One region of the Kurthia sp. 11kri321 genome, then DNA from elsewhere that is predicted to be linked to it. Evidence: riboswitches for the same ligand, from Rfam matches in the RefSeq annotation. Region 1 holds a riboswitch; each other region holds the start of a gene.

What was found. Region 1 has a riboswitch for S-adenosylmethionine ahead of metA (homoserine O-acetyltransferase MetA). Riboswitches for the same ligand answer to the same signal wherever they lie in the genome.
Region 2: linked by a shared signal. The riboswitch ahead of ASO14_RS01705 (bifunctional homocysteine S-methyltransferase/methylenetetrahydrofolate reductase) and the one ahead of metA (homoserine O-acetyltransferase MetA) in region 1 are both predicted to bind S-adenosylmethionine.
Region 3: linked by a shared signal. The riboswitch ahead of ASO14_RS03340 (methionine ABC transporter ATP-binding protein) and the one ahead of metA (homoserine O-acetyltransferase MetA) in region 1 are both predicted to bind S-adenosylmethionine.

Annotation. Positions count from the first base shown of each region.
Region 1 covers NZ_CP013217.1:1,604,302-1,612,605, reverse strand. The annotation lists gene ASO14_RS08315 (amino acid permease) at 1-1,007, shown strand, start outside; gene ASO14_RS08310 (aminotransferase class I/II-fold pyridoxal phosphate-dependent enzyme) at 1,055-2,215, opposite strand; SAM riboswitch class I at 2,379-2,491, shown strand; gene metA (homoserine O-acetyltransferase MetA) at 2,563-3,471, shown strand; gene ASO14_RS08300 (elongation factor G) at 3,577-5,502, shown strand; gene ASO14_RS15280 (Cna B-type domain-containing protein) at 5,765-8,304, shown strand, end outside.
Region 2 covers NZ_CP013217.1:308,543-316,846, forward strand. The annotation lists gene ASO14_RS01690 (Na+/H+ antiporter) at 1-1,847, opposite strand, end outside; gene hemG (protoporphyrinogen oxidase) at 2,023-3,432, shown strand; gene ASO14_RS01700 (class A sortase) at 3,455-4,120, shown strand; SAM riboswitch class I at 4,306-4,414, shown strand; gene ASO14_RS01705 (bifunctional homocysteine S-methyltransferase/methylenetetrahydrofolate reductase) at 4,507-6,363, shown strand; gene metH (methionine synthase) at 6,344-8,304, shown strand, end outside.
Region 3 covers NZ_CP013217.1:639,084-647,387, reverse strand. The annotation lists gene gltB (glutamate synthase large subunit) at 1-2,517, opposite strand, end outside; gene ASO14_RS03355 (glutamate biosynthesis transcriptional regulator GltC) at 2,626-3,528, shown strand; gene ASO14_RS03350 (MetQ/NlpA family ABC transporter substrate-binding protein) at 3,698-4,531, opposite strand; gene ASO14_RS03345 (methionine ABC transporter permease) at 4,556-5,233, opposite strand; gene ASO14_RS03340 (methionine ABC transporter ATP-binding protein) at 5,226-6,251, opposite strand; SAM riboswitch class I at 6,346-6,455, opposite strand; gene ASO14_RS03335 (thioredoxin family protein) at 6,513-6,821, opposite strand; gene ASO14_RS03330 (toprim domain-containing protein) at 6,827-7,180, opposite strand; gene gcvH (glycine cleavage system protein GcvH) at 7,399-7,779, opposite strand; gene ASO14_RS03320 (arsenate reductase family protein) at 7,862-8,221, opposite strand.

The DNA.
Region 1 (8,304 bases):
CTTTAACATTAACTGTTACAAATTTAGTATCGGTTAAGGCTTTTGGTGAATTCGAGTACTGGTTCTCATTAATTAAAGTAGTTAGTATTATTGCATTCTTAGCAATCGGTGCATTTATTATTTTTGGCATCGTACCAGGCTTTTCATCAGTTGGCTTTACGAACTTAGTAGGGCAGGGTGGGTTCTTACCGAATGGTTTTGGCGCAGTCATGATGGGTGTTGTCATTGTCATCTTCTCATTCATGGGTACTGAAATTGTGGCGATTGCAGCAGGAGAATCTGCTGAACCGGTGAATGCCGTACAAAAAGCGACGAATTCAATCATCTGGCGTGTTCTTGTCTTCTTCGTCGGTTCGATTACCGTCGTTGTGACGTTGCTTCCATGGGATTCATCGAGTATTTTAACAAGTCCTTACGTTGCAGTACTCGACTATGTCGGTATTCCAGCAGCAGCGCAAATTATGAACTTTGTCGTTTTAACTGCTGTATTATCTTGTCTGAATTCAGCACTGTATGCAACATCTCGTATGTCTTTTGCTTTAGCAGAAGAAGGACAAGCACCGAAAATTTTCTTAAAGTTGAATAAGCGCGGCGCACCTGTTTATGCGATTTTAGCAAGTACATTCTTCTCGTATATTGCCGTAATTATGAATTATGTATCGCCAGAAGCGGTATTCATGTTCTTAGTCAATTCATGTTCAGCGATTACATTAATTATGTATTTCATCATTGCAGCTTCTCAGCTTGTTATGCGCCGTCGTGCGATTAAAGAGGGGACAGAACATGAACTTGTATTACGCATGTGGTTATTCCCGTATTTAACAATTGGTACGATGATTATGGTAGGAGGACTTGCTGTAGCGATGTTCTTCATTCCAAGTATGCGCTCTCAAATTCTCTTTACAGCAGTCATTGTAGCGGCAGTCATGCTTATGTATTACTTTACACAACGTAAAAAAGCACCTGTTGACCTGTTACAACCAGAACCTGAAACACCGCTTGAATAATAAAAAGTCTGAATCCTTATTGATGATGGGATTCAGACTTTTTCTGTTTATAAAGTTGCGAGTCTTGAAACAGCTTCTTGTAATAGTTTTTCATCTTGAACGAGTGCGATGCGTACATGGTTTCTACCCGATGCACCGAAGATCGAACCGGGTACAAGTACAACGCCTGTTTGTTCAATAACATGATAGACAAATTCTTTGTCATCCATCTGTTGTTGCGGATACTTCGCATAAACGAACATACCACCAGCAGATGGTGCGAGTTCCCAACCAATTGCTTCAAGACCTTCTGATAGTACACGATGACGTGTTGAAAAAATGATGCGCAGTTCATCTGTAATTGCTTCCGCATTGTCGAGTGCAACACATGCCGCATCTTGAATTGGGCGGAATGTACCATAATCAAGGTGTGATTTGAGTTCGCCCAATGTTTCAATGGTGGAAGCGTTTCCAACGATATACGCAATACGGGCACCTGCAAGGCTAAAACTCTTAGAAAGTGAATTAATCTCGACACCCACTTCTTTTGCACCGGGTACTTCTAAAAAGCTAAGCGGCTTTGTACCTTCAAAATAGAATTCTGAGTAGGCGGCATCGTGAATGACGATTAAGTTATGTTTTTTCGCAAAAGCAATCGCCTTTTCAAAGAATGCGATAGAAGGCATTGCTGGAACGGGATTCCCTGGAAGATTTAAAATGAGCATTTTCGCGCGTGCACAAATATCTTCTGGAATGGCATCAAAATCAGGTAAAAACTGATGTTCAGCTGTTAATGGCATCGCATACGCTTCACATTTTGCGAGGTGAATCCCTGCAGCATAAGCTACATAGGCAGGGTCCGTTGTGAGTACAATGTCTCCTGGATCACAAAATGCGAGCGGTAAGTGTACAAGTCCTTCCTGAGAACCCATCGTTTGAATGATCTCTGTTTGTGGATTTAGTTCAACACCACTACGACGTTGATAATAGTTGGCAACTGCTTCATGGAATCGCTCCGTTCCACCGAGTGTATAGCCATAACTATCAGCCTTTTCAGCTTGTTTTGCTAATTCTTCTCGCACAATTTGAGCAGGTGGTAAGTCAGGACTTCCCAAACTTAAATCAATAATTTTTGTGCCTGTTGCCGCTTTCTTTTTTGCAGCAGCTTTTAAACTACCGAAAATGGCTTTCGGAAATTGATTCATTAATGTTGAACGATGCATCGTCATCATGTTGTGTCACTCCTTTAATTCGCTTATTTCTTCTTTATTTTACCATATTGCATTTGACTAAAAACACTATTTACGTTTTTTAACGAGAGATTTTATTGAATTATCAGAAATGTTTGCTATTAAAGGATGGTTCTGCTATGATAGTTAATAATTCAATATTGTCTTATCAAGAGAAGCCGAGGGAATGGCCCGATGACGCTTCAGCAACCTCTGTTTAAAACAGAAAGGTGCTAATTCCTACAGAAGCTCCATTATGCTTCTGATAGATAAGAGTCGGATACATATGTGTAGCCTCATTCTTATCAAAGAGTGAGGTTTTTTTATATTAAAGGGGGAGTTTCATCATGCCAATCAATATACCAAGTGGGCTACCAGCAACTGAAATTTTAAAAGAGGAAAAGATTTTCATTATGGACGAAGTGCGTTCGACAAGCCAGAACATTCGTCCGTTAAATATTTTAATTTTTAACTTAATGCCTGAAAAAGAAAAGACCGAGTTACAACTACTACGTCTTTTAGGAAATACACCACTTCAAGTGAATGTTACGTTTTTAAATACGGCGACACATGAATCAAAAAATGTTAGTAAAAATCATTTAGAGTCATTTTATACGACGTTTGAACATGTAAAACACCGTAAATTTGACGGTATGATTATTACAGGAGCGCCAATTGAATTATTTGAATTCCATGAAGTTGATTTTTGGGATGAGATGGTCGAGATTATGGAATGGACGAAAACAAATGTCACGTCTGTTTTGAATATCTGTTGGGGCGCACAAGCGGCACTCTACTATCATTATGGTATTGGAAAATATACATTACCGTCAAAATGTTCGGGTGTGTTCGATCACATCGTGCATGATAGTACCGTTAAGTTAATTCGCGGATTTAATGATGTATATACAGCACCACATTCACGTAATACCTCTGTTTCAAGAGAGGCTATTTTAAACCATCCTGATTTAGAACTCGTGTCTGAATCAGACGAAGCAGGGGCATTTATTATCGTATCGCGTGATGAAAAACAAATTATGATTACAGGTCATTTAGAATATGATGCAGATACATTAAAGCAAGAATATGACCGTGATGTTGCAAAGGGCATCGAACCGCAAGTACCAAAACACTATTTCCCGAACGACGACCCAACGAAAAAACCGTTGAATCGTTGGCGTTCACACACGCATCTATTATTCTCCAATTGGTTGAATTACTATGTGTACCAAGAAACACCGTATGAATGGGAATAAACAGCAAACCATCTTTTTTCGTGTATATTCGAAAGAAGATGGTTTTATTATTGGACATGATATAATTCATAGTAGAGACGCTTTGATAAGAAATGAGGAAAGACAATGAAGAAAACAATTGGCATTTTAGCACATGTAGATGCAGGGAAGACCACCTTTTCAGAGCAATTACTTTTTCATACGAAAAGTATTCGCACCATTGGGCGTGTCGATCATCAAAATGCACATTTAGATTTGCATGAGATTGAACAACAGCGTGGCATTACCGTTTTTGCGGAACAGGCCACTTTTACATATCGAGAAAATGATTATACGGTGATTGATACACCAGGACATGTCGACTTCGCGGCAGAGATGGAGCGTTCGATTATGGCACTGGATGGGGCAATTCTTCTATTAAATGGAACAGACGGTGTACAGGGACATACAGAAACAGTTTATCGTTTACTAAGAAAATATCGTATTCCTACACTGTTTTTCGTTAATAAAATGGATTTAATTAGTGCCAATGCAGCAACAGTGACAGAAGAAATTCAACAAGAATTAATGGAATATGCACTACCATTTCATGACTGGGCAACAGGAATAGAAGAATTTGCAGGACGAGATGAGCAATATTTAGAAGACTATTTAGAAGAAAGTTTATCCGAAAGCGAATGGCAAAAAAGGCTTTCAAAAGCTTTCATGGTACAAGAACTTTCACCGATTTTATATGGCTCAGCATTAAAAGATGAAGGCATCGATTTTGCATTAGAAGTGCTAGATACATTGCTCCAGCCACAGCATAAATCGGGAGAGTTACAAGGAATGATTTATAAAATTCGTCACATTGAACAAAATCAACGTATGGCTTTTATAAAAATTCATCAAGGTTCGTTGAAAGTAAGAGACGATGTACGCTGTGGTGGGAATTGGTTTAAAATCACACAAATTCGTAAATATCACGGTAAAAAATTTGAGGAATTACAGCGAGCGGAAGCAGGTGATACGGTAGCGGTAATTGGTTTGAAAGAAGCAACAGTTGGTATGGGAGTAGGTGAATTTACGCCTTCTTATGAAATAGATTTGCGTCCAACGATGCGCACACAAATTGTTTATGAAGGCGCCTTACATCCAAAAGAGTTACTAGCATATTGTCGTTTGTTAGAAGCAGAAGATCCAGCACTTAGTGTGACATGGCAAGAAGAAATACAGAAAATAACACTTCATATTATGGGTGAGATTCAATTAGAAGTGCTACAGCAAATTTTTGAAGAACGTTTTAGCGAGCAAATTGCATTTACAGAACCGACAATTATCTATAAAGAGACGATTCAACAGACGGTACGAGGATACGGCCATTTTGAACCGTTAAAGCATTATGCAGAGGTGCATTTACAAATCGAACCAAATGAACGTGGAGCTGGAATTGAAGTAACGAGCAAGTGCCACCCGAATGATTTAGCAATCGGACTGCAAAATATGATTCAACAATCACTCATTGAAAAAAAACATCGTGGTATTTTAACAGGCTCTGAAATCACTGATTTACGTGTAACGATTTTAACAGGACGTTCGCATCCGAAACATACAGAAGGTGGTGATTTTAGAGAAGCGACATTACGTGCCTTGCGTCAAGGATTAGAACAAGCTGAAAATCAATTACTTGAACCGTATTATTCATTTTCATTGAAGGTGCATCATGAACTATTTGGACGCATTGTCACAGATGTAACGAATCGTCATGCACAAGTAGATGAACCACAATTTATGGGTGAACAGGTGTATATGACAGGGCGTGCGCCAGTCGCAACGATGCGTGACTATCCAATTCAGTTTGCTGCTTCAACGAATGGTCGAGGTAGTCTGCAACTCCGTGTTGATGGTTATGATGTGTGTCATAATGCAGAGGAAGTAATAGAGCAAATGGCGTATCAAAAAGATGCTGACCCTGAGTACAGTTCAAATTCAGTATTTTGTGCAAAAGGAAAAGGCTATTCCGTTCATTGGACAGAAGCCAAAGAAGCGATGCACTGTCCAATTATTGAATAAAATAAAAAGACTTCATTCAGAATTATTAGGAATGAAGTCTTTTCTTTTTAGATTAAGAAAAATATAGCCATATATATATTAAAACTAAATAACTAGGAAAAATATATTATATCTTAAAAATCGCACAAAATTAACCTTAAATGAAGTATATCACCAAAAAATGTTGGATTATAGTAATTTGAATGTTTTCTGTAAATATGAATAGGGGAATACATTCTTAGACATTGTAAGTTAAAGAAATTTATGAAAGGGAGCGTTATGTATGAAAAAATGGCTCAGTATACTCTGTAGCTTATGTTTAATTTCGACGCTATTAATTAACCCCTATGTATTTGCAGCAGGAGATGATAATGCAACAAAGGCTGTTATATTTAATGGTGATCAATATGTTACAGATGTTGAAATGAGGACGCCCTCAGGAACAGTTATTGAAAATAACGGGACATTAGAAGTTGGAAAAACATACGATTTAGATTATCAGTGGAACTTACCTGATAATACGTTTGAAAAAGGAGATGTTTTAAACTTCTCAATCCCAAAAGAATTTATTATTGTGAATCAATTTGACTTTACTTTAAGTAATGATGGAAAAGAAGTTGCGAAAGCAAAAGTACTAGGTAACAAAGATTCGTATTATTATATACAGATGACTTTTACAACGGATTATATTTCAACACATTCAGATGTAAGTGGTGAGTTCAACTTACAATATAGATTGAATGAAAAATACGTGAAAGAAGGAAGCAATGAAATTCAAATCCCTCCTGGTGAAATCATTACTGTAGTTGTTCCACCTTTTGAAACAGGTGGCGGCGGTGGTGGTGAAGGTGCTGGTCATCCAAATAATAGTTTAAAGAATGGTGCAGTAAGAGATGTTACGATGAAGAACTCTGAAACAGGCGTGTTCGATATCCCAACAAGAATTATGACATGGGAAATCGGGTTAGGACGAAATGTACTATTAGGGAAAGCAAGTTCCTTTGATGAAATCAGTTCGATTACTGTAGAAGATGCACCGATTGATCAAGAGATTATTGCTGTGTATTCTTTTGATAAATCTTGGCCTGATACTTTTGCGTTTTCAAAAGGTTTCTTTGATAAATCATCGTTTAGTATTGATGTAATAAAAGAGAATGATATGGGTTTAAAAAGAAATCCAACAGGCGGATATTATGAAAGTTTCAAAACAGAAATTTTACCCCAAGTAAAAGAATATGAAGAATATGCACAGAATAAAGGCGATGCATTCCGAGAATATGCCTTAGAATATTCGACACTTCCATTAGATGAAGTGGTAGAAGAGCGTGAATTTGAAAATAAAGCAAAAATCACCGTAAAATACAAGGATGATAAATATCCACCTAATTCATGGGTATTAGAAAAAAAGGTAGAATGGAATGTTGGATCAGGTTCAATCACAGGTAAAACAGCTAATGTTGAGATGAAAAAAGTAGATGAGCAATCACGTGGCTTACAAGGTGCTGTATTTGATTTATACAAACAAAGTCAATCAGGTGAATATACAAAGTATAAAGAAAATGTTACTTCTGATAGTAATGGTATTGTGCGTGTAGAAAAATTAACAACGGGTAACTATTATTTCCAAGAAGTAAAGCCACCAACAGGATATGAACTGACAAATGAACGACCCTCATTCATCATCGAAACGAAAGATTTAGGAACGACACAAGTGAAAAATGTAGGTCAGTTAAAAAATGGTTCTGAAAAAACATCCGTTTCAGTTGAAAAGAAATGGGATGATGCCAATAACCAAGATGGTGTTCGACCAGAAGCGATTAAAGTCAACTTGATTGCGGATGGTGAATTAATGGCTGAAAAAATTGTCACAAGTGAAACGGATTGGAAGTACACGTTTACCGACTTACCAAAGTATAAAAATCAAGGTCAACTTATTGAATATAAAGTAACAGAAGAAGTAATTGCGGAATATTCAACGGAGATTGAAGGTACAACAATTAATAACAAACACACGCCATATAAAACTTCAAGAACTGCCATGAAATTCTTTGACGACGCACAAAATCAAGATGGTACACGTCCAACGGAGATTACAGTTCAATTATATGGCGATGATGAAAAAGTTGGCGAATCGGTTCTTTTAAATGAAGAAAATGAATGGAAACACACATGGGAAGACTTAGATGAGCGAAAAGCAGGAAAGAAAATTCGCTATACAGTAAAGGAAGTCAATACACCTGTCGGCTATGAAGTAATCGTCGACCACGAAACGACTCCTGGGATGATATTAGTTACTAATAAACATGTACCAGAAGAAGTTGAACTAAAAGGTGAAAAGAAGTGGGATGACGATGGTAACCGCGATCAAAAACGTCCAAGTAAGATTAAAGTCCATCTATTCGCAGATGGTAAAGAGATTCAAGAAAAAACTGTAACGGAAAAAGAAGATTGGGCATATGAATTTACAGGATTACCGAAGTATCGTGATGGTGGAGAAGAAATCGTTTATACGATTACCGAAGACTCCGTACCAAACTATACAACGGAGATTGAAGGAATGGATATTACAAATAGCTACACACCCGGCAAGACAAGTGTAACCGTTACGAAAACATGGGATGATCAAAATGATTTAGAAGGAAAACGTCCAGACGATATTCGTGTTCAATTATATGCGAATGATAAAAAAGAAGGTACAACAGTTATATTAAATGAGAAGAATAAGTGGACACACACATGGCAAGATCTCAATCAAAATGCAGATGGAAAGCCGATTAAATATACAGTAAAAGAAGTTACAGAGCTGAAAGATTATGAAGTATC
Region 2 (8,304 bases), 1.3 Mb from region 1:
ATTGTGACTTTTTTTCGTAGGCGTTCGTATGCTTTTTGATATTCAAAAAGAATAACGGTGTATAGCTCAGGATGATCTGATTTTTTTCGTTTTTCTTTTAAATAATCGATTGCTTTTTTATAAGCGTGTCGACGAACATCTTGACGCATGAGAACATACGATAGATATTTTTCTTTTTCGTTATTATAATGCTTTTTAGCAATAGATAACTCGCGTAAAACTTTTCGTAATGTAAACAATCCACGTTTCCAAGTGCTAATCGACAGCATTTTTTCGCGATCAGATATAGAATGTAGTAATGACTGGTACATATGTTCATCAAGTTTATGATCTTTATACAATCCATTGATATAGTCACGTTCAACTTGTAATACATTCAAGCGAATACGTTCTAATTTTGGTGCATGTTTTGAACTACCTGAATCATCTGCATTGGCTTCTAATTGTGTCTGTCTGAATAGATGTTGTAAATTATCAATTAAATCATAAATAATATAACGATTTTCCTCGTTAATTTTTGATTGCATCTTTTTTACAGTTTGCACTAACACAAAACTTTTCGCCTCATGGAATGACAGCTGACCTTCTTTTACAACCGTCATTTCTTCTTTATCCGTTAGTAACGGTAAGAAGGCTGTAGCAATAATCAGTGTGAAAAGAATAACACCAGAAGCTAAAAATAAGATTAAAGATCGTTCTGGAAATGGTTCTCCTGTATCGAGGAAGAATGGTAATGATAAAATCCCCGCCATTGTGACAGCACCACGTACACCAACCAAACTACTAATTAGACTCATTTTCAGCGTTGGTTTTTCATCTCTTTTTCGCTTGAATTGCCACAGTGCAAATAAATGTGACCAAACGAAGCGTATAAGAAGAATGATTGCACCAATTGCAGATGCATAAAGAATTAAAATCCAATTATCGATTTGTGTATCTAAAATCGATTGCTTCATAGATAATGGAATATTTAAACCAAGTAATAAGAAAACAACGCCATTTAAAACGAATAAAACGATTTCCCAAGCACTCTCTGTTAGTACTTGTTCTTCTGCAAGGACAGTTTCGGTTTGTTCTTTAAAAATAGCTTGAATAATCCCTGCAATGACAACGGCGATAACGCCAGAAGCATGAAAAATATTTTCCACAATGAGATAAATGATAAAGGGCGTTAAAATTTGATAAAGTGTGTGGAAAACAGCATCTCGTATGCCAGCACGTCTAAAAGCAAATCGTAATTCAATTAGAACAAATCCAAGAACTAAACCTAAAATCCCTCCTGCTAAAAACGTATAAGAGAAATTTAAAATGGCACTTTGGAATGAAAAATACCCTGATACAGCTGCAGCAACTGCATATTTAAAAGCTACTAACCCTGAAGCGTCATTGATAAGTGATTCCCCGCGTACAACACTTAAAATCTTTTCAGGTATTCGAATACGTTTTGCAATGCCATTTACTGCAACAGGATCAGTAGGAGATAGGATGGCAGCAAGTGCAAAGGCAGCAGGGAGTGGAATTGTTGGCACAAGCCAGTGAATAAAATACCCACCGCCGATCGTTGTGATGAGTACCAGTACGATGGCATTCCCTAAAATAGGTAGTCTCATACTCCATAATTCTTTGCGTGGAAAATAGCGTCCATCATTGTATAATAACGGCGCAACAAAAAGTAATAAAAACCATTCGGTATCGAGTTCTAAGTCTAAGCTTGGAACGAAAAGTGCTAAAATAACACCGAGACCAATTTGAATTAAAGCAGTCGGTAAAAATTTTACATAGTGGCTAATAATATTAGACGCTAGTAAACCGATTAATAAAAAGAGTGTAATCATTAATAAATTCATAGCAAGACCCTTTCAAAATAGGATTAATTTAAGGTTACCGTAAATGGAACAAAAAGCTAAATTAAACGCTTGCGTATTTGAAAAGTGTTCAAGAGTTTGTAAGATAAAACAATGTGGTTCCGAGTCAATTTGATTTATACTAAGGAAGAACATGAATGAACGGAGATGACAGACGTTGAGAAAAGTAGTCGTAATTGGTGGCGGTATTACCGGAATGAGTACGATGCATTACTTGCAAAAACAAGCCAAAGAACAAGGGTTGGACCTCGCTTTGACATTGATTGAAAAAGACGCACAAATCGGTGGTAAGATGGTCACAAAACAACGTGATGGTTACTTAATGGAAGTTGGTGCAGATTCCATCGTGTCGCGCCATGCGAGTGTTCGAAAATTAATCGAAGAATTACAATTAGAAGATCGAGTTGTTTATAATGACACAGGCGTTTCATATATTTTAACTGAAAATCAGTTACATGCAATTCCAGAAGATAGCGTGTTTGGAATTCCTATGAATGAACAAGCATTAAATAAAAGTACGCTTATTTCAGAAGAAGGAAAAAAAGCTGTTTTACAAGACTTAGAAAAAACCGAACTTCCTTTTACAACAAATCATTCGGTCGGAGAATTTTTAACATATTATTTAGGTGAAGAAATTGTTCAAAAACAAGTCGCACCTGTTTTATCTGGTGTCTATTCAGGTGATTTGAATAAATTAACAATTGCTTCTACTTTACCCTATTTATTTGAATATAAAAATGAATTTGGAAGTATCATGCGTGGATTTGAAGCAAATAAAGCGTTCTACCAAGAGAATGCCAAAAAGAAATTCATCTCGTTTAAAAATGGCCTAGTAGAATTATTTGAACGAATCGAAGAAACACTAGAGAACGCGACGATTTTAAAAAATACGTCGGTGGAATTGTTAAAACAAGACACGAATGGGTATAAGATTCAAATAGATACGGGTGAATGGTTAGATGCAGATGAAGTCGTATTAGCTGTACCGCACCAAGTCGCACAAAAACTATTGAAGGAAGAGCCTTTCCAACGTGATTTTGAAGAACTACAAACGGGTTCTATTATTACAGTTTACTTGGCTTATGATTTACCGAATGATGTGCTACCAGCAGATGGTACAGGATATATTGTATCATCAGGTAATGATGTAGATTGTAATGCATGTACATGGACAAGTCGCAAATGGCGTCATACTTCTAAAGAGGATAAGTTACTTATCCGTATGTTTTATAAAAAGAATAATCCTCGTTTTGAAGAATTTTGTCAGATGACAAATGATGAATTAGCACAAATAGCACGTCAAGACATCGAAAAAAGCTTAAAAATAATAGATGAACCAACATGGATTGATGTAAAAAAATGGTTTGATGCGATGCCAATTTATAATTTACAACATAAACAAGCAGTTGAACGTATTGAAAAACAAATGGTGAAATATCATCCACATGTACATTTAGCTGGTTGTTCGTATTATGGTGTGGGGATTGGTTTATGTATTCAAAATGGTGAAGAAGTTGCTACGCGAGTTATGAATCAATTTATTCAAAGACAACGAGAATTCGTATAAAGTGTGAAAGGAGGATTCCATAATGAACAGGAAATTAAGTTTAACGATTGGCATTGTTTTGTTTGTTTTAGGTGTTGCACTAATTTTCAATAAACAAATTATGGGGTTCATCGTGTCACATATGAGTAATCAAGCAATTGAGCAGTTTGATGAACAAAAAGCACAAAATGCGGATGACGTAAGCTTTGATTTTGGTAATGTGGAAAATATTAGCTTACAAGATGTATTAAAGGCACAAATGAATCAAGGTGATGTACATTCAATTGGTGCATTAAGTGTTCCCGATGTATCTTTACAATTGCCTATTTTATACGGAATTTCAAATACAAATCTAGCAATTGGCGCAGGTACATTAAAGAAGGATATGAAAATGGGGCAAGGTAATTATGCATTAGCAGGTCATAATATGAATAATGATAAAACATTATTTAGCCCTTTAACGAAAGCAAAAAAAGGAATGCTTATGTACACAACGGACTATAAGCGCGTGTATACGTATAAAATTACAAAAATCTTTATTACAGAAGCAACTGACGTTCAAGTTATCGAAAATCAAGCTAAAAAAAGACTACTTACGCTCGTTACATGTAATTATGATGGTTCGAAACGATTAATTGTACAAGGTGAGTATGTCAATGCGCGTGATTTTGATTCAAATGCTGGCGATGCATTTACGATAAAAAAATAAAATATGAAGCGTATGAGATGTGAAAAAATCTCATACGCTTTTTTTAATACCTATTACTGAATTTACGAAATATTGTGATAAAGTAAGCGCTTTTTCGTACAATATTTAGCTGAAAGTGGTAGAAGCTATTGACGGTACTCTATTTAAGAGGTATGATTCTTTTAATATTTTAAAAATTCAATAATTTCTTATCAAGAGAAGCCGAGGGACTGGCCCGACGACGCTTCAGCAACCAGCCATTTAGATGGTCAGGTGCTAATTCCAGAAGGACTTATGGTTCTTAAAAGATAAGAAGGCTAATTTTCAAGTGTCAGTTCAAACCTTCTTATGCAATGTAAGAAGGTTTTTTTATAGCTTTTTTGAAATGAAGGAAGGATGGGGAGTGTATGGGGTTACTAGAAGATTTAAAGACAAAGGTATTAACAGCAGATGGCGCAATGGGGACACTGCTCTATTCATATGGGATTGATTTTTGTTATGAAGAACTGAATGTTCGAAAGCCGGAAGTAATTGAGAATATTCATAAACTATATATTGAAGCGGGCGCTGATGTCATTCAGACGAATACGTACACAGCGAATACGATTAAGTTAGCTCGCTACGGTATTCAAGATGAATATGAAGCACTGAATCGTGCGGGTGTAGAGGTAGCGAAAAGAGCTGCAAAGAATGGCGAGTACGTACTTGGAACAATTGGTGGAATTCGAGGTATTCGTAAGGATGAACATTCACTAGATGAGATTATTGAATCACTTGTTTTACAAGCAAAAGTATTACTTGATGCAGGTGTAGATGGTTTACTACTCGAAACATTTTACGACTTAGAAGAGCTTGAAACATTAGTGAAAACAATTCGCATATTCTCAGATGGACCGATTGTAGCGCAAGTTTCGATGCATGACCCAGGGGTTTTATTAAATGGAATGAAGTTGAATGATGCACTGCAACATTTAGAAAGAGCTGGAGCTGATGTTGTCGGTGTGAACTGTCGGTTAGGCCCGTACCATACAGTGAAGGCGCTTGAAAATGTTGAGCTACCAAAGAACTCGTTCTTATCTGCGTATCCGAATGCAAGTCTACTCGATGTAGAAGAAGGAAAAGTGGTATATGAATCAGAAGCAGAATATTTTGGGCGCGCTGCAGTTGAATTACGTGATGAAGGGGTTCGCTTAATTGGTGGATGCTGTGGAACAACACCTGAACATATTCACGAAGTGAAGAAACATTTATCAGATGTTTTACCAATGGAAAATAAAGAAGTTATCACAACTAAAGAAGAAGTGATTCGTGAAGCTAATGTGTCTAAATTTGAACCACTTCACGAGAAAGTAAAAAAAGGGCGTTCCATTATCGTTGAACTTGATACACCGCGCCATTTAGAAACGGAAAAGTTTTTAGAGGGAGCAGCGATTTTACAAAAAGCGGGCGCCGATATTGTCACAATGGCAGATAATTCACTTGCTTCACCGCGTGTATCGAATGTGGCGATGGGATCGATTTTAAAATATGAAAAGAATGTACGAGCATTAGCACATATTACATGTCGTGACCGTAATTTAATCGGGCTACAATCTCATTTGATGGGCTTAGATGCATTAGGTATTCACGATATTTTAGCTGTGACAGGTGATCCAACAAAGGTAGGGGATTTCCCAGGTGCTACAAGCGTCTATGATGTATCGAGCATTGAATTACTACAATTAATTAAAAAATTAAACGAAGGTATTTCTTTCTCGGGAAAACCACTACGTAAAAAGGCAAACTTCTCTGTAGCGGCAGCATTCAATCCGAATGTACGTGTCGTCGAACGTGCCATTCCACGTTTAGAGAAAAAGATTGAAGCAGGTGCGGATTATTTCATTACACAGCCTGTTTACTCAAAAGAGAAAATTATTGAAATTTATGAAGCAACAAAACATTTAGATACACCGATTTACATCGGAATCATGCCACTAACAAGTTTACGAAATTCTGAGTTTTTACACCATGAAGTGCCAGGCATTAAGTTGTCAGGTGAAGTACTTGAACGTATGAAAGCAGCAGATGGCGATAAAGAACGCGCACAGGCAGAGGGTGTCCAAATTGCGAAAGAATTAATTGACACAGCTGCATCACTCTTTAACGGTATTTATCTGATTACACCGTTCATGCGCTACGATATGTCTGTTGAATTAATTCACTACATTAAGGAATTAGATGAAAAGGTTAAGGGAGGAAGTCACGTTGTCGAAACATCTCATTGAAGAAAGAATTAAAGATCATATTCTCGTATTAGATGGTGCGATGGGTACCATGTTACAAAATGCGAATTTAACGCCAGATGACTTTGGGGGCGATGAATATGATGGTTGTAACGAGAACTTGAATTTAACACGACCGGATGTTATTGCAGGAATTCATCGTGCTTATTTTGAAGCAGGAGCGGATATTGTCTCAACGAATACATTTGGTGGTACACCACTCGTATTAAATGAATATGATTTAGGTCATCAAGCAGTTGAAATTAATAAACGTGCTGTCGAAATTGCCAAAGAAGTAGCAGAGGAATTATCGACACCTGAGTGGCCACGTTTTGTTGCAGGTGCGATGGGCCCAACGACGAAGACATTATCTGTAACAGGTGGTATTACATTTGACGCGTTAAAGCATGACTTCTATGTACAGGCGAAAGCTTTGATTGAAGGCGGCGCAGATGTACTACTCCTTGAAACATCACAAGATATGTTGAATGTAAAAGCAGGTACACTTGGTGTTAAGCAAGCTTTTGAAGAACTCGGTAAAGAAATTCCAATTATGATTTCAGGTACGATTGAACCGATGGGAACAACACTTGCTGGTCAAAGTATTGAAGCCTTCTATATTTCAATTGAACATATTAAACCACTATCAGTTGGTTTGAACTGTGCGACGGGTCCAGAGTTTATGACTGACTACTTACGTTCATTATCTGAACTAGCAACAAGTTATGTTAGTTGTTATCCGAATGCGGGTTTACCAGATGAAGAAGGGCATTACCACGAAACACCTGACAGCTTATCGAAAAAGCTTGCTGGTTTCGTTGAAAAAGGTTGGTTAAATGTCGTAGGTGGTTGTTGTGGAACGACACCGGACCATATTCGTGCGATTCGTAAAGTGGTAGAAAATGCACCGCCACGACCATTAGAAGAAAAAGAACCGCATCATACAGTTTCAGGAATTGAAGCACTTGTATATGATGACTCTATGCGACCACTATTTGTAGGAGAACGTACAAACGTAATCGGTTCACGTAAATTTAAGCGTCTAATTATCGAAGGGAAGTTTGAAGAAGCAGCTGAAATTGCACGTGCTCAAGTGAAAAACGGTGCGCATGTTATTGATATCTGTTTAGCGAATCCTGACCGAGAAGAATTAGAAGATATGGTTAACTTCATGAAAGAAGTCGGACAAAAAGTAAAAGTACCATTCGTTATTGACTCAACAGATGAAAAAGTAATTGAGGAAGCTTTAAAGTATTCACAAGGTAAAGCGATTATTAACTCCATTAACTTAGAAGACGGCGAAGAACGCTTTGATGCTGTTATTCCAATCGTGAAAAAATATGGTGCGTCAATTGTTGTTGGAACAATTGATGAGAAGGGGATGGCTGTTGACCGTCATCGCAAACTTGAGATTGCCAAGCGTGAATACGACTTACTTGTGAATAAATGGGGCATTGAACCAGAAGATATTATTTTTGATCCACTTGTATTCCCTGTTGGAACAGGTGATGAACAGTATATTGGTTCAGCTGTTGAAACAATCGAAGGAATTCGCTTAATTAAGCAGGAGCTGCCACGTGCTTTAACGATTCTAGGTGTATCGAATGTATCGTTCGGTTTACCACCTGTAGGACGTGAAGTGTTAAATGCAGTATATTTATATAACTGTACACAAGCTGGTCTTGATTATGCGATTGTGAATACTGAAAAATTAGAGCGTTATGCATCGATTCCAGAAGAAGAAATCAATTTAGCGAATGATTTATTATTCAACACAACAGACGAAACATTAGCTGTATTCACTGATTTTTACCGAGATAAGAAAAAAGAAAAATCAGAAGATGATATTCCGAAAACTGTACCAGAACGTTTAGCTTACTATATTTTAGAAGGTACAAAAGAGGGGCTAATTGAAGATTTAGAATTAGCGCGTGAGATGTACGA
Region 3 (8,304 bases), 970 kb from region 1:
TAAGTCTTCTTTGAATGTGAATAAATGGCGTAAAAATCCGATTTGTTCTTCATTTGCCATCTCTGCATATTGATAATACAGTCCAGTATCATTTTTACGAACAGCCCACTGTAATGTATGAATCGTTTTCGGATTAAAGGCATGATGTTCTCCACCTGAACGCCATTGATATTCGCTGCCTGATTCTAATAATAAAGAATTAGCTTCAACTGCTTCATGGAATCGTTTTTCAGCTTCTAATTGAATCGTTGCTAAATCAATGCCACTCAACTGTGATTTTGTACCTGTGAAATGTTGAGCAATCACATCCGTATGAATCCCTACTGCTTCAAAAATCTGGGCACCGCGATAACTTTGTACCGTTGAAATCCCCATTTTCGCCATTACTTTAACAATTCCATCTGTCATCGCTTTTCGGTAACATGCGAAAGCTTCTGATAACGTTTGTGACAATTCTTCTGTATGCACTAGTTCCTCTACTGTTGCATAAGCCAAACTTGGATAGATTGCATCTACACCGTAACCGATAAGCGTTGCAAAATGATGAACTTCTCGCACTTCTAGCGACTGTACAACTATGCTGACACGCGTACGTCTACCTGTTCGAATTAAATGATGATGTACGCTACTCGCAGCTAATAAAATAGGTACTGTCGGTGTGATAGTGTGTAGGTCATCTGATAATACGATAATTTCAGCACCATCTTGAATTGCTTCATCTACTTGTTTTGCTAAATTTTTCAATATTTTTTCTAAATCTTCTGTCATTTCAAGAGAGATTGTCGCGATGCGGAATTGATTTTGCTTTTGTAATGCTAGCCATTCTCCTGATGTTAAAATCGGTGAGTCTAATTGAATGCGGCGACTATTATTTTCCGATGGATGTAATAAGTCACCTTCTTTACCAAGCAACGTCATCGTACTTGTTACAATATGTTCTCGAATCGAATCAATTGGCGGATTCGTCACTTGCGCAAATAATTGTTTAAAGTAATGGAATAACGACTGTGGTTTTTCCGATAAAACAGCGAGTGGTGCATCATTCCCCATCGAACCAATCGGATCTTTTCCTTCTTGTAAAACAGGTAACAGATATTTTTTCGTATTTTCATACGTATAGCCATGAATTTTTTGGCGTAATCTTATTTCATTTATTTGCACTTCGTCTTCCAGAGCTGTCAATTTAACAAGGGACTCATCCAACCACTGGCCATATGGTTTTTCTGTCGCCATTTGATGTTTCAGCTCATCATCCGCAATTACGCGGCCTTCTTCTAAATCAATTAATAACATCTTCCCTGGACTTAAACGCTCTTTATACAGAACATCTTCTTCTTTTACATCCACTACACCTACTTCAGAAGAAAAGATCATATAGTCATCTTTCGTTACATAATAACGCGCTGGTCGTAAACCATTTCGATCTAAAATCGCTCCAATTTGCTTTCCATCTGTAAAACAAATGGCTGTTGGACCATCCCACGGTTCCATTAATGTACTGTGATAGTTGTAAAAAGCTTTTTTCTCTTTTGAAATATGTGGATTTTCTGTCCAAGGCTCTGGAATCATCATCATCGCTGTTTGTGCTGGTGTACGTCCTGCTAAAACGAAGAACTCAAATGCATTATCTAACATAGAGGAGTCACTACCACTCTCATCAATAATCGGTAAGACTTTTTGTAAATCGTCTCCAAATGCATCTGAAATAAATTGTTGTTCACGCGCTTTCATCCAGTTAACATTTCCTTGTAATGTATTGATTTCACCGTTATGAATCAAGTAACGATTTGGATGTGCTCGTTCCCATGAAGGAAATGTATTCGTACTATAGCGTGAATGGACCATTGAAAAGGCCGAAGTAAAGTGAGGTTGTTGCAAGTCCTTATAAAAAACAGCTACTTCTTCAGGTGCTAATAGACCCTTAAAAACCATTGTTTTACTTGATAGACTCGCACAGTAAAATGAGATGTTTTTTGCTTTCGCAAATCGTTCCGTCTGTTTACGAATAAGATATAGTTTACGCTCAAAAGTGAGATTGACTGTTTGTGGGTTTGCTTGAATAAATAATTGTCGAACAACTGGTGCAGTCTTTTTCGCTGTATCACTCAATGTCGACGCATCAACTGGCACTGTTCGGAATCCTAGAACAGTTTGTCCTTCTGCTTCTGCATATTTTTTCATTTGTTCTTCAACTACTTGTTGACTTTTTGCATCGTCTTGCGAAAAGAATAGCATGCCTACACCATACATACCTTCTACCGGTAATTGAAAGGCAGTTATTTCTTGACGAAAGAAATCATGTGGGATTTGTACCATCAGTCCTGAACCATCACCTGTTTTCCCGTCGCTCCCTCTACCCGCACGATGATCTAGACGACATAACATTTCCAATCCTTTTTCAACGATTTCATGTGTTTTTTTTCCTTTTAAATTAACATATAGACCGATACCGCATGCATCATGCTCGTCTCTCGGTGAATATAAACCTTGCTCTTTTGGTAATAAATGAAATGACATATCGATTCCTCCCTTGTATTTTATATTTTAAATTCACAAATTCATATAAACAATATATAATTTATATAGAATCAATCGTTTTTTTAGATGAATAGGGGATGTATAACTATGGAATTAAGACAACTACGCTACTTTGTAGCTGTTGCGGAAAGAGAACACATATCAGAGGCTGCTGAATCTTTACATGTCGCACAGTCAGCAGTCAGTCGACAAATTTCGAATTTAGAAACAGAACTTGGTACAGAATTATTCGAACGTATCGGACGAAATGTTAAACTAACACCAATCGGTAAAATCTTTTTAGAACACGCTCTCATTGCGCTTGAAGCCATCGACTTCGCTGCCAAACAAGTCGAAGAATACTTAGATCCTGAACAAGGAACAATTAAAATCGGCTTCCCAACAAGTCTTGCAAGCTTCTTATTACCAACCGTCATTTCAGCATTTAAAAAAGAGCATCCGAATGTATCTTTTCACTTGCGTCAAGGTTCATATCGCTATCTCATCAATGCGGTGAAAAATCGTGAATTGAATCTTGTTTTTTTAGGACCTGTCCCTAAAAAAGATGAAATCATTGATACAAAAATTCTGTTTACAGAAAAAATATCTGCACTTTTACCTGCTACACACCCACTTGCAACCAAAAAAGAAATTCAACTAGCAGATCTTCGTAACGAACCTTTTGTTTTATTCCCAGATGGCTTTATTCTAAATAAAGTCGTAGTGGACGCTTGTAAGTCGGTTGGGTACACACCAATCGTTAGTTCTGAAGGAGAAGATATGGACGCTCTAAAAGGGCTTGTAGCAGCTGGAATGGGTGTTACATTACTTCCTGAGAGTGCCTTTTATGATTCGACACCGAGACGTACGGTGCGCTTGCCATTATCTGAGCCAAGCTTCACACGTAATGTAGGCGTTGTGTTCCCACATAACCGTGAATTAGCACCATCTGAAAAAATCTTTTTAGAATTCGTGAGCACCTTCTTCTCACGTCTTACACAATTCATCTAGTTGTATGAATACCCGAACCTCACATCATCTATACACACCTTAGAAAACGGGATATTAACCGAATGTAAAATAAAAGCTCGGAAAGCTGTGTCATTACACATGCTACTCCGAGCTTTTTCATGTAAAAAAATAAAGAGCATCGCCTAAACTGGCAATACCCTTTAATTCATTATTGATTCACAGGAACAACTGAACCTTTCCACTCTTTGTTAATGTAATCTTGGATTTCTTTTGAGTGTAAAACTTTCATTAATTCTTTGATTTCTTCTTTATCTTTGTCACCTTTACGAACTGCTACTACGTTTACATATGGTGAGTTTGAATCTTCAATTGCAATCGCATCTTTTGTTGGCACTAAACCAGCATCAATTGCATAGTTTGAGTTGATAATCACAGCATCACCTTCGTTATTTTTGTACATTTGTACTAATAATTCTGGAGCTGTTTTTGTATCGATTTTTAAATTTTTAGGATTTTTGTCGATATCTTTTACTTGTGCTGTTGATTTTTTAACGCCGTCTTTTAACGTGATTAAGCCTTTTGCTTCAAGTAATGTTAAAATACGACCTTGGTCTGCTACAGAGTTTGATACTAGAATTGTCGCGCCTTTAGGAAGGTCTTCTAATTTTTTATACTTTTGAGAGTAGATACCGATTGGCTCGATGTGTACGCCACCAGCACTTTCAAAATCATAACCATTTGATTTGATTTGATCTTCTAAATAAGGAATGTGTTGGAAGAAGTTCGCATCTAAATCTTTTGAATCTAAATCTTTATTCGGTAAGATGTAATCTTGGTATGGTTCGATTTCTAATTTAATGCCTTCTTTTTCAAGAATTGGTTCTGCTTGTTCAAGAATTTTAGCGTGTGGTACGTTTGAAGCACCGATTTTAATTACTTTTTCATCGCCGTCTCCTGATTTTTCTGAAGAACCACATGCTGCTAAACTAAGTGCTAGTGCTGCTGTTAAAAGACCTGCTACTAATTTTTTTGATGTTTTCATGATTCATTTCCCCTTTTCTTTGCTTTATCGTTTATCAATTTTTGCTGTAATCAAATCTCCAATGAATTGAATGATGAATACAACAACTAATACCAATACTGTTGCGACGAATGTTACGTCGTTTTGACTACGTTGGAAACCATCTTGGAAGGCTAGGTAACCTAGACCACCCGCACCAATGATGCCCGCCATCGCTGTATAACCTACTAAAGCAACTGCCGTCACTGTAATCCCTGAAATTAACGCTGGTAAAGACTCTGGAATGAGTACTTTCCAAATGATTGTTCCTGTTGTTGCTCCCATTGAACGAGCTGCTTCAATCACACCACGATCAATCTCTTTTAATGCAATCAATACCATACGTGCATAGAATGGTGCAGCACCGATAATAAGTGCTGGTAATGCTGCATTTGCACCACGCATTGTTCCCATTAAGAAAATTGTAAATGGAATTAATAAGATAACTAAAATAACGAACGGAATCGAACGGAAAATATTCACGATTGCTCCTGTTAAAAAGTTCACAACCTTATTCGCCCATAATTGGTGCGGTGCTGTTAAGAATAAAATAATCCCTAGCACTAGACCTAAAATAAATGTAATAATTGTTGAAACACCTGTCATATAAAGTGTTTCTAGCGTGGCTTGCCACATTCCTTCCCAATCAACATTTGGGAATAATCCTGTTGCCTCATTATTCATGTGACATCACCTCCGACTTAATTCCTTCAGCAGTTAAATAAGCTACTGCCTTTTCAACTTCTTCATCTGTTCCAGCAAGTTGTACGATTAACGTACCGTATGGACCACTTTTTGTCGGAGATATATTGCCATGTACAATATTTACATCGACATTAAACTGACGAATGAGTTGTGTCATAATCGGTTGCTCTGTTTTTGAGCCGACAAAGAATAATTTAATTAACTTTCCATGTTGGTATTGTTCTTTAATTTGTTCAATCGACTCTTGTTGCCCTACTGTATTCGTTACTTGTTGAACGAATCGTTGTGTAACAGGTGCTTGTGGTGCGTCGAATACTTGAAGAACATCGCCTTCTTCTACGACTTTCCCTTGCTCCATTACGGCTACACGATGACAGATTTTACGAATAACGTGCATCTCATGTGTAATTAAAATAATCGTAATACCGAGTTTTTCATTTACACTGCGTAATAAGTCTAAAATTGAATCCGTTGTTTCAGGGTCTAATGCTGATGTAGCTTCATCACAGAGTAATACTTCTGGGTCATTTGCAAGTGCACGCGCAATCCCTACACGTTGTTTTTGACCACCTGATAATTGTGATGGATAAGCCTTTTCGCGTCCTGTTAACCCAACAAGTTCAATTAATTCAGCTACTTTCTTCTTTTTCGCAGCTGAATCAATACCTGCAATTTCTAAAGGAAAAGCGATATTCTCTTCTACTGTTCTTGACCAAAGTAGATTGAAATGTTGGAATACCATACTAATTTTATGACGTGCTGCACGAAGTTTAGCGCCTTTAATTTTTGAAATATCTTCACCATTTACAATTACAGAACCACTTGTTGGTTTCTCTAAGCCATTAAATAAACGAATCATCGTACTCTTACCAGCACCACTGTAACCGATAATACCGAAGATTTCACCATCTTGGATAGTTAAGTTTACTTGATCGACAGCTGTGAGGGGACCATTTGAAGTTTTATATTGTTTTGTCACATTGCTGAGTTGAATCAAATTGTTTCCCACCTTTTTCGAACTTTATTCATAAAAAAACCCCTTCTGTCAGACAACAGAAGGGTTTAAACATCATAAAATATGCTAAACCGTTCTCTCATCTCTCAAAGACCATACAGTCCTTGCGTGAATTGGCACCTTTTCACATAATGTGATGGTTGCCGGGCTTCATAGGGCACTTCCCTCCACCTCTCTTTATAAGAGCAACGAATTAAGTTCATTTAGTTATTGTAGATACTTTATCACTTCTAAATTGAAAGGTCAATACTTCTTTAAAATTTTTTCAAATAAATGTGGTACTGACTGAAAGGCATAAATTTTCTCTACTAACTCGCCATTTTGCGTAATAAGAAGGCAAGGTACACTTTCAATTTCAAAGTCATACGCTAATTGCTCCATATAATTTAAGTTGGCTTTTCCCATTGAAACATGTTCGATTGCTTGCTCCGTTACATCCATCATTCTTGATGCAACTTGGCAAGTCCCACACATTGGTGTATAGAGGTAAAAAGCTGTTTTTTCTTGGGACTTCACTTGCTCTTCCCATTGTTCACGTGTCCATTCTTGCATTATTGTCATCCTTTATCTAATAAGTAACCTGACTTAATCTTAAATTTAGCTCCTTGTAACACTTTTGCTAAATGATAACGCGGCGTGCGTTCAACACCACCGTAACGCGGTAATGTATAAAGATGATGTGTATTGGGATATTCTTGTTGTACAAGCTTACGAAGTTTCTCGCCCATATCATCTGCATCGAAAAATGCATAAAAATCACAACTCTCATAAGGTTGTAATAGTTCATCTAAACGATGAGGACTTACGGTTCCGTTTGTACAGACAATCTCAACAGGTTCATTCAAAATAGGCTTTAACTGTAAACAATCTTGTCTACCTTCTACAATGAGGACTTTCTCAATAATCTTCATACACACCATCCCATCTGATTCCTTATTCTTTTTTCTGTTCTTTCTTACTTTATTTATACCATATTTTCGGTATATTTTTGTAGGAATAGTGCTTATAAAAAAAGCGCATAGAAAAAACTTTACATACTTTACAAAAAATAAAAAAAAGAAGACAACTGAAATCAGTGTCTTCTAATCAAATCGGCATGAAAACGCGCACCTACATGAAAGGGGTGCTATTAACCTGCGACTACTTCTTCATATTGTTCAGCAGTTAATAAAGCTTCTAGTTGTGCAGCGTCAGAAGGTTTTACGACAACCATCCAAGCTTTTTCGTAAGGTGATTCGTTTACTAGCTCTGGGCTATCTTCTAACTCCTCATTTACTTCTACTACTTCACCTGAAAGTGGTGCATATAGCTCAGAAACTGTTTTTACAGACTCAACGCTACCGAATGGTTGATCGATTGTTAATTCATCGCCTACAGATGGTAGTTCAACGAATACGATGTCACCTAGTTCAGATTGTGCAAATTCTGTAATACCGATACGTACTGTACCGTCTTCTTGTAAAACCCACTCATGCTCTTTTGAATAACGTAAATTAGTTGGAATGCTCATTTTTTTACCCCTCCATGAAATATGTAATGTTAATTTCATCTATAGTGTTACATATTTTTTCTGCAAATACAAGTCATTTTAGTTATTTTTTCCAATTTTCAATAAATTTATTTTCATTGAAGCCGACTGTGACACGCTCTCCATCGTACGTAATTGGGCGTTTAATCAACATGCCATCGCTTGCTAATAACTCTAATTGTTCGGATTCTGACATTTCTGCCAAACGATCTTTTAATCCTAACTCCCGATATTTCATACCCGATGTATTAAAGAATTTTTTAAGCGGTAAACCACTTTTTTCTTGCATCTCTTTTATTTCTTCAGCTGTTGGTGTTTCTGTCACAAGATCTTTTGTATCAAATGCAACGCCTTCTGCCTTTAACCAAGCAATTGCTTTTTTACAAGTTGTACATTTTGGATAATGATACACAGTGATTGTCACGATCATTCACTCCATTCTTATTGAATATCCTTATTGTATAAATCTATTAGAAAAGGTGCAACCTATTTCATCACAGATTCATC